DNA from 2 places in the Dysosmobacter acutus genome. Region 2 is predicted to be linked to the other one. Evidence: predicted binding sites of a transcription regulator. Region 2 holds the regulator's gene; the other holds the start of a gene.
The links. The regulator Rex, encoded in region 2, represses fermentation and respiration genes when NADH is low (regulators of the CRP and FNR family bind a similar motif). The targets are predictions, from matches to a motif close to ATTGTTAANNNNTTAACAAT.
Positions count from the first base shown of each region.

Region 1 (4,726 bases), 1.5 Mb from region 2:
CCGTAGAGACCGAGTGCTCCGCTGATCTGACCATTTCCGCCAACATCCCGGAGTACTATGTGCCCTCACCGGAGCAGCGGATGGACCTCTACCGCCGCATCGCGGCCATCCGCAGCGCCGAGGATTCGTCGGACCTTCTGGACGAGATGATGGACCGCTACGGTGATCCTCCCAAACCGGTGCTGGCGCTGCTGGATGTGGCGCTGCTGCGCTCCGCCGCGGCCAGAGCCGGCGTGGCCGACATCTCCCAAAAGGGAGAGCGTCTGGTGCTGGCGCTTGCAAACTTCCGGCCGGAGGCCATCAGCGCCGTATGCTCCATGCCCAAATACCGCCGCAGCCTGACCCTCTCCGCCGGGGAGACCCCAGCCCTCAGCCTCCGCCTCGCTCCAAAGGCCGACGTGCTGCAGTGTGCCCTGGACCTGGTGGAGGAGCTTCGTTTGGCGGATACAAAGGAGAACGAAAATGGATGAACAAAAGAACGAACCCGTAAGGGAGGAGACCACGGCGCGCCGGCTGTGGAAGAACTACGGCTACTTGGTGGTGACTGCGGCTGTGGTCATCGTGCTGTTCCGGGTGATTCTGGCGCTGGCCTATGTGCCCACCGGCTCCATGGAGCCCACGCTGCCCACCCACTCCATGTTCCTTGGCGTGCGGCTGCCCTATGTGGTGGGCGACCCTCTGCCGGAGCGGGGCGACATCGTGATGTTCCGCAGCGAGGAGCTGGATGAGGTCATGGTCAAGCGGGTGATCGGCGTGCCCGGCGACACCATCGCCTTTGACGGCGGCGCCGTGGTGCGCAACGGCGAGAAGATAGAGGAGGAGTACCTTGTGGATGGGGTACAGACCTATCCCGCGGTGGAGGGGGCGGAATTCACCGTGCCGGAGGGCTGCGTCTTCCTCTTGGGCGACAACCGGGAGAGCTCCCTGGACAGCCGCTGGTGGGGCAACCCCTATATCCCCTTGTCCGCCATTCAGGCCAGGGCGCTGGTAAGCCTGTCCCTGCTGCCGAAAAATACCTGGATCGGCGTCCGGACGCTGTCATAGTGCGGTCTGTCCGCGCCGGAGTGATCTGGAAGGAGCGGAATCAACCATATGAAACGATTTCTGGCCGCGGCGTGCGCGTTGGCGGCGGTTTGCCTGACGGCCTGCGGAGCCTCCGGAGGCGGTACGGTTAAAGAAGGGCTGTACTACGACGCCTCCGGCATCTGCCCCGACGCGGTGCTGCTGACGGTCAACGGACAGGATGTGGCGGCGCAGCGGTATTTTTACTGGCTGACCTACACCTGCGACTATGCGGCCCAGGCCCTGGGCGATGGTCTGGACTGGAGCGAGGAGCGGGAGAGCGGTACGCTTGCGGACTACGTAAAAGAGGAGGCCCTGCGCCGCACAGCCCTCTACGCCGTGGTGGAGCAGTGGGCCCGCCAGGCGGGATGCGGGTTGACGGCTGAGGACCAAACCGCCATCGACGGCCAGTTTGCGGCCAACGCCCAGCAATACGGCGGCGAGGAGCAATACCTTACCCGGCTGGCTTCCATGGGTCTGGACCGGGAGAGCGCCGACTCCCTCAGCGCGGACTACTATCTCTACGGCCACCTGAAAGAGGCTTATCCCACCTCGTCGCTCTGCCCCGAGGGCAGCAGTCTGGAGGAGTATAAGGCCCGCTGCGCCACTGTCAGCTGGTGCGCCGTGCCCGCCGCGGCGGGAAAGAGCGCCCGGGCCAGGGCCGACGAGATCGCCGCGTCCGTCAACGGCGGCAGGCCCTTTGCAGAGGCCACCGCCGCTCTGGGCGGCGAGAGCGCCCAGAGCGTCACGCTGACGCCGGAGGACGCGCTGTGTGCCCAGGCGGCTGCGATCGCGGAGGGGAGCTGCGGCGCGGCGGAGACGGCGGAGGGAGTCTTTGTGCTGCTGCGCCAGCCCCTGGAGGAATCGGCGGCGGCCGGGGCCTTTTTTGATGAGGCGCTGAGCCGGGCCGCGGAAGAGGCGGAGATCACCTATGCCGACACCTGGGACACCATTGACGCCGCCTCCTACTATGAAAAGGTGACCGCCCTTCGGGAAAAGCTGTAAACGGTCCCCCTGGTTTTCGTCAAGTTGACGAAAACCAGGGGGTATTTGTCAATTATTTAACAAAATTTGAGGGGAGGACCAACACGCCCTTGACGGGAAAAGGATTCTTCTGTATAATAGCCACTGTAAGAGTTTGATAATAATTTAACAAAAGTAATCGTATACCTGAAGGAAAACCGCAAGAAACAGCATGAAATTCCCGTCAGACGGTTTGAAACGACACGGCAACTGTGATACACTGGCTCTAATAGCACTGGTACGCTTTGATACCGGATGAATTTTTAAAAATGGAGGACAATCATGAAAGATCTGTATGTTGTCAACTGCTGCAGAACCGCAATTGGTTCCTTTGGCGGCGCACTGAAGAACACCCCTGCCGCCGATTTGGGCGCCATCGTGGTGAAAGAAGCGCTGAACCGCGCCGGCGTCAGCCCTGAGCAGGTGGACGAGGTGATGTTTGGCTGCATCCTGACCGCCGCCCAGGGACAGAACGTGGCCCGCCAGGTGGCCATCAAGGCCGGCGTCCCTTACAGCGTTCCCGCCTACACGGTGGGCATGGTCTGCGGCTCCGGTATGAAGTCCGTTATCGAGGGCGCCCGCTCCATCCTGGCCGGTGACTCCGACGTGGTGGTCTGCGGCGGCACCGAGAACATGAGCGCCGCTCCCTTTGCCTCCATGGACGCCCGCTGGGGCGCCCGCATGGGCGACAAGAAGCTTGTGGACACCATGATCAAGGACGGCCTGTGGGACGCTTACAACAACTATCACATGGGCACCACCGCTGAGAACATCTGCGACATCTGGGGCATCACCCGCCAGGAGTTGGATGAGTTTGCCGCCTCCTCCCAGCAGAAGACCGAGGCCGCCCAGAAGGCAGGCCGGTTTGACGATGAAATCGTCGCGGTCCCCGTGAAGGTCAAGAAGGAGATCGTGGACTTCAAGGTGGATGAGTTCCCCCGGGCCGGCGTCACCGCCGAGGGCATTGCCAAGCTGAAGGGCGCCTTCCCCATCGGCCCCGAGTCTCCCAACCCCCAGGTGGTCCATACCTTTGAGCCCACCGGCGTGCAGGATGCCGCCGACAAGGGCACCCAGCGCGTCACCGCTGCCAACGCCTCCGGCATCAACGACGGCGCCGCCGCCATCGTGCTGGCCTCCGGCGAGGCTGTGGAGAAGTACGGTTTGAAGCCCATGGCCAAGTTAGTTGGCTGGGGCCAGGGCGGTGTGGATCCCAAGATCATGGGCGTGGGCCCTGTCCCCGCCTCCCGTCAGGCCATGGCCAAGGCCGGCGTGACCATCGAGGACATCGACCTGGTGGAGGCCAACGAGGCCTTTGCCGCCCAGTCTGTTGCCGTGGCCCGCGAGCTGCACTTTGACATGAGCAAGGTCAATGTCAACGGCGGCGCCATCTCCCTGGGCCACCCTGTGGGCGCCTCCGGCGCACGCATCATTGTCACGCTGCTCCACGAGATGCAGAAGCGTCCCGAGGCCAAGAAGGGTCTGGCCACGCTGTGCATCGGCGGCGGAATGGGCGTTGCCACTGTGTTTGAAAAGTGCTGATTGCTTCACCCTGAAAAAGAGGCGTCCGGCTTAAGCCGGACGCCTCTTTTGGCCGTAAAGCACCAATTACCCCGCTGCCATGCTCCTGAGCTGCGCGCGCAGGGCCTCCAGGTTGCTGCTGCAGAGAACCGGCAGGAAATCCGCCAGCCGATCCGGCTCAAACTCCCAACGGCTCAGGGCAAGCAGCAGGGAGATCAGCTCCCCATCAAACCGCTTTTTGATGGGCCTGGCCGAATTGCGCGTCCCGTAATGGTGAATTTATGCCTCAAACCGGCCGCGGATCAGGTGCCGTCCTTCCCAGACGGCCCGCTCTCCCTTGGCCACCACGCTCTCCACGGAGAAATCCTGACCGTAGATCACGAAGTCCGCGTCGGCGCCGGGGACCACGGAACCTTTGACGCCGCTTTTGTCCAGAACCCCTGCGGGGTTGGCAGTAACCAGGGTCAGCGCGTCCTCCAAAGGCAGCACCTCCTGACATACCAGGGCCTGGATCAGCTGGTGGAGCCCCCGGGGAGTGGAGTAGGTCAGACCGACGCACTCGCCCTTCTCATTGAACCGGGGCTGGCTGCCGTAGCCGTCGCTGGAGACAGTGAGGCCGGAAAGGGGCATGCCCTGCTCCAGGCAGTAGCGGATGTGACCGGCCAGGGTGACGTTTTCCTCCATGGTGCCGCCGGCGGTAAAGTCCATGGTTCCGCCCATCTTCACCAGGCGGATGCCGTCGTCCATCAGTTCTCTGCCGCGGAAGTTCATGTGGGTGGGCAGGAAGGTCTTGGCGGGCACATCGGAGTGGTCCAGGGCATAGAACACGGGGTCCAGCCGGCCTTTGCCGCTGCCCATGTGCATGGTCAGCAGGCCGCAGCAGGGGGCCAGCAGCCCGGCGCGGCGGACCGCGGTGGCCAGGGCGATCAGATCCTCGCCCTGGGGGTTGGAACTGCGGTGGTCGGATACGGCGATCTTGGCGCCGATAATCTCGGGGATGAGCACCATATCCCGCTCCACGCTGCCGGTGAGGGTGGTGGTGGGCCAGCCGTAGGAGCCGGTGAGCATATAGCAGGTCAGCCCTTCCTCGGTCAATGCCCGGGTCTTGGCCAGCAGATTCTCC
Region 1 covers NZ_JAHLQN010000001.1:284,338-289,063, reverse strand. The annotation lists gene mfd (transcription-repair coupling factor) at 1-470, shown strand, start outside; gene lepB (signal peptidase I) at 463-1,044, shown strand; gene KQI82_RS01335 (hypothetical protein) at 1,093-2,067, shown strand; gene KQI82_RS01330 (acetyl-CoA C-acetyltransferase) at 2,368-3,624, shown strand; gene iadA (beta-aspartyl-peptidase) at 3,883-4,726, opposite strand, start outside.
Region 1: KQI82_RS01330 (acetyl-CoA C-acetyltransferase) is a predicted target of Rex. The motif match lies at 2,112-2,131, and genes of this name have one in related genera.

Region 2 (4,726 bases):
GGCCTCGACCTCCTCGATCACGTCATCCGGAAAGCGAATTGTTTTATTGGTTGTTGCAGGCAGTTTTGGAATTTTGAAAGGTGCCATCTTCCCCATCCTTTGCAATCTCTTTTCCATGATTTTACTACATCCGACATCTTTATGATGCATTGCATTTGCAATGCATCATAAAGCGCCCGACCGCGGGAAAAGCTAAGCAAGGGTGATTCCATGAAATATCAGGACCCAAAGATGGAGGAGTACTTCAACTCTCTGCCCGTGCAGGTGCGCTCCTTCATCAACCGATCAGGCGCCGACATCTGCTCCCCGGGAGAGCTGACCATGATCGGTGAACATTTGAAGCACAGCCTCAGCACAGAGGAACCGGAATCCAAACAATAACCGCTTCCCATACCATGAACAGAGGTGATCTGAATGTCCTATGTCAATCCGGTGCTCCGGCCCAAGCTGGAGTCGCTGTCCATTGATCTCAAAAATGAAATCCTCTCCCGCGACGTCCATCTGAACAATCTCCATGATCTCATTGCGGTTCTGGAGCAGATCGTGGAAGAAGCGGAAGCCGCCCCATAACGGGACGGCTTCTCTCAATTCCAAAGCGGATTTGCCGCTCCCCCCGGGGAAAATTCCCCGGGGGCCTTCTCCCTTATCTGATTTCAACGCAGTCCTGTAGTCCTTTTCGGTCGGTTATGCGACAGGGGAAAGGGAAAAGTGTCCGGCCACAAGGGCAAGGAACTGGGCATTACGGGGCTTGGCCGGCAGCGGCGCTCCAAAGAGCTCCGTCAAAATCGGCGTTTTCTGGTTCCATATGATGGCAATCGCGGACCGGATGTTCCGTTCCACCGCCTGCCACGTCGTCCCGTAATGCCTGGCCACCTCCGGGTACAGCCACTTTGTCACAAGCGCCAGCCGCTGCGGATTCTCCACCGATAGGTAGATCGCGTAGGAGATCCGGAAAAAACCGGTGTAGTTCGCTGTCAGCCCCATCCGGTACAGCAGATCATATATTTCCGAAAGCAGCTTCTCCCCATCACGCCACGTCTCCACGCTCCCCCTCCTCCTGCAAAAGCTTCCTGAATGCGCGCAGCAGAGACAGCACCCTTTCCTCCGGTATCGTTATCAGAAAAAAGATCACCGAGAGTGCGGAGAAGCTGTACTTGCCATGCTCCTGGTCGATGTACGAGCGGGGTGAGATATGCAGAAGCTCCGCCATGCGCTCCTGGCTGTATCCCATCTCCTTGCGGAAGGCATAGATCGAGTTGCGGAGAAATACCTGAAGCAGTGTTTTGTATTGACGCATCAGCAAAACCTCCCCAATTCGACAGAATATAGGAAAATTTTACCTAATGCCGGGTCACGCCGCTATGAGGTACACCTCAGTCAACAGTCAAATACGTAAACTTTATTCCCCCGCAATACACTGCCAAGGGCCATTTGCTTTTCAAACGCTCTGCCTGAACCGCGCCCGCTCACTTTCTTACAATACTTCTTCATGTTCTTTTCATCCTTTGACATACTACCCCTCTTTTCTTATCCCGCGGTTTCGTTCCTCCGTTTTCAAACAGCGCTCTATCGACATATCCTCTCCCTGCTGCTTGACGGTCAATAGGCGCCCCGTCCCTCTGCGGCCCGGCTCACCATCTCTTCCTCACCTTCCGCATCAAGCAGCCACGCCACGTCCACTTTCAGTATTTCCGCCAGAGTGCGCAGCTCGTAATCCGCTATGATCCGGTCCCCCATCTCCATCCGGCTGATGGTATCCCGCTCAAGGCTGACTCCACGGATCTGAAGCTGTGCCGCCAGCTCCGTCTGCGACAGCTTCAGCGCTCTTCTTGCCTTCCGGACGCGGGACCCCGAGACGTTTTTCATCCCGTGATACGTAAAAATCTTCATGTTTCCTCATCCTTTCTGTGGGAATGTCCTGCATTTTTTTGACATTAACACAGAAAAAACACGAAATTGCGCGAATGCTCTGCAAATACTAAAATATTTTCAAACACAGACCCTCTGAGGTTTTGAAACAGCAGAACCGTATACGATGGTGAAGCGTTTGACAAAAATAGAGGAGAGGTCATCTGTACACTTTTTTTTATATGTACTTCAATAAAAAAACCTGGCCCTTGAAGCCTCCTCTTCAAGGGCCAGGTATGGGTCATCCTGGCAAAATACCCGGTGGACGCAGAGTTCCTCTTTATGAAACTCTGCGTCCACCGGGTATTTCTGATATGGTACGCCCGACTGGATTCGAACCAGCGGCCTTTAGAGTCGGAGTCTAACGCTCTATCCAACTGAGCTACGGGCGCGCATCTTTGTAAAGGATAGCACATAAAACCAAATCTGTAAAGAAAAATTTTTCAAAAAAAGATTGTTAAAAAATTTGACAAACTTGCTCCTTTTGCGATAAACTGAATACGGAAATTTACTTTATTGCAATGTTGTCAATTTGTGCATCTTTTTACCAGACGCAGGTAGGAGTAATCATATGAAAAAGCAGAACATATCCGACGCCGTGATCCGGCGCCTTCCCAGGTATTACAGACATCTGAACGATCTGTGCAACAAAGGTGTCATTCGCATCTCCTCGCATTCCCTGGGTGTGAAGATGGGGATCACTGCCTCTCAGATCCGGCAGGATTTCAGCTGTTTCGGTGAGTTCGGCCAGCAGGGATACGGCTACAATGTGGAGGAATTGCGCTCCGAAATCGGACACATCCTGGGCGTGGACCAGAGCCATCATCTGATTATGATCGGCGTGGGCAACTTAGGTCACGCCCTGCTCCAGAATTTTCGGTTCTCCCAGTGCGGCTTCACCGTGGATGCGGCCTTTGATATTGCGCCCTCCATCATCGGAACGGACATCAACGGCGTACATATTTATCATATGGACGAGTTGGAGGACTATATCCGCGCCCATAAGGTGGACGTGGTCTCCCTCACCGTGCCCAAATCCATTGCCCAGGATTTGGCGGACCGCCTGACAGCCCTTGGTATCCGCGGGTTCTGGAATTTTACCAACTTAGAGCTTGTCTCCTCCAACCCGGAAGTCAAGATCGAGAACATCCACTTTTCCGACAGTTTGCTGACGCTCAGCTACCGGATCGTCAATCCGTAAACGGAAGGAGTCCTATGAACAAAAGAGCACTGGGGCCCATTGCCTTTCTGGCCGCGGCCTGCTGTATTTTGGCAGCACTGGCCAGCGGAGGAGACAGCTCCGATCCGCTGGTCTCCCTCTCCTATCTCAACGGTGCCTTTACCGACAAGGTCAACAGCGCAGTGGATGCCCGGCTGAATGCGTCCGGCCAGACAAGTGCCGACGGAGGCGCCTACGCCGCATCCACACAGGAAATCCGCCTGAAGGAAGGGGACGTGTTGGGCGGCAGCACCGGCACGGACTGCCTGCTGTTAGCCGGCTCTATGAAAGTCACCTTCCCGTCCGGCGCCGTGGTGGACATCACCACCGGCAAAGAGGTTCCCAGCGGCACGGCTCTGACGGCCAACCACAGATATTTGGTGGCGGAGGATACCACGGCTTCCTTTACCGTCACGTCCAAGACCGCGGTGGTGCACTATGAGGGGCCCTGCCGGTTCACCCTCTCCGACTCCGTGGATTACAATGCCATTGCTTCGGCTTTAAAAGCCCTGCATCTATTTAAAGGAAGCTATACCGGCTATGGTTCCGGCTTTGACCTTGAGATGGCGCCTACCCGCATTCAGGCCCTCATCATGTTTATCCGCGTATTGGGCGAGGAAGAGGAGGCCCTTTCCTATACCGGCCCCATTCCCTTCACCGACATCGCCAAGGGCTCTTTGTCGGAGCACTATGTCTCCTATGCCTATTCGAGGGGCTATACCAACGGTTTCACCGCCACGCTTTTTAAGCCGGATCAGGCCATCTCCGCCAATCAGTACATGGAGTTTTTACTGCGCGCCCTGGGATACAGCTCCTCTGCCAACACAGACCTCTCGGCCACAATGGCAACGGCCCGCAGCGCCGGTGTCCTCACCGATGCCGAAGCGGCCATGCTCCAGTCAGACACGTTCCTCCGGGCCCAACTGGTGTATGTCTCCTATTACGCCTTGGATGCCGCTTTGAGCGGCGGCTCCGGAACCTTAGTGCAAAAGCTGATGGACAGCGGCGTCTTTACCTCCGATGAACTTCTCTCCGCCAGAGCCATGATAACCGGCAGCCGAATCTTTTAAACCGCCGTGCACCCTTTTCCCACGGCAGCATACTATGAGTTGAGACCGGTTCACCGGTCAAACATTTCATAGGAGGTTCCCGGTATGTGTAATCAGGGCTTCTTTGGCGGCGGCAACAGCTGCTGCTGGATCATCATTCTGTTGATCATCATTTGCTGCTGCTGTGGCGGCGGCAACAGCTGGGGTGGCTGTGGCTGCGGCTGCAACAGTGGCTGCGGCTGCAACAACGGCTGCGGCTGCAACAACGGTCCCGCCTGCTGCTAAGGGTATTTCACTTTCATAACGGGCTCCCGCGCCTTGCGGCGCGGGAGCTTTGCTGTGTGCTCCGCCGCACCCGGTCCCTGCCGGGCGGCGACAGGCTCCATATTGACAGCCCAACCTGCCGGTGATACGATAAATAGTAACTTTCTGAAACGCACATCAAAATATTCCACAAGATATGGTAAGAGAAATGAGGGCATTCCTGACATGACCATTACAAAAATCCGAAAGCGCGACGGCCGCATGGCAGAGTTTGACCAGGAAAAGA
Region 2 covers NZ_JAHLQN010000001.1:1,748,690-1,753,415, reverse strand. The annotation lists gene KQI82_RS08455 (YlcI/YnfO family protein) at 1-87, opposite strand, end outside; gene KQI82_RS08450 (hypothetical protein) at 211-381, shown strand; gene KQI82_RS08445 (hypothetical protein) at 415-570, shown strand; gene KQI82_RS08440 (sporulation initiation factor Spo0A C-terminal domain-containing protein) at 685-1,044, opposite strand; gene KQI82_RS08435 (helix-turn-helix transcriptional regulator) at 1,028-1,297, opposite strand; gene KQI82_RS15770 (hypothetical protein) at 1,378-1,512, opposite strand; gene KQI82_RS08430 (helix-turn-helix domain-containing protein) at 1,600-1,890, opposite strand; tRNA gene KQI82_RS08425 (tRNA-Arg) at 2,224-2,300, opposite strand; gene KQI82_RS08420 (redox-sensing transcriptional repressor Rex) at 2,480-3,109, shown strand; gene KQI82_RS08415 (S-layer homology domain-containing protein) at 3,124-4,197, shown strand; gene KQI82_RS08410 (hypothetical protein) at 4,282-4,461, shown strand; gene KQI82_RS08405 (anaerobic ribonucleoside triphosphate reductase) at 4,666-4,726, shown strand, end outside.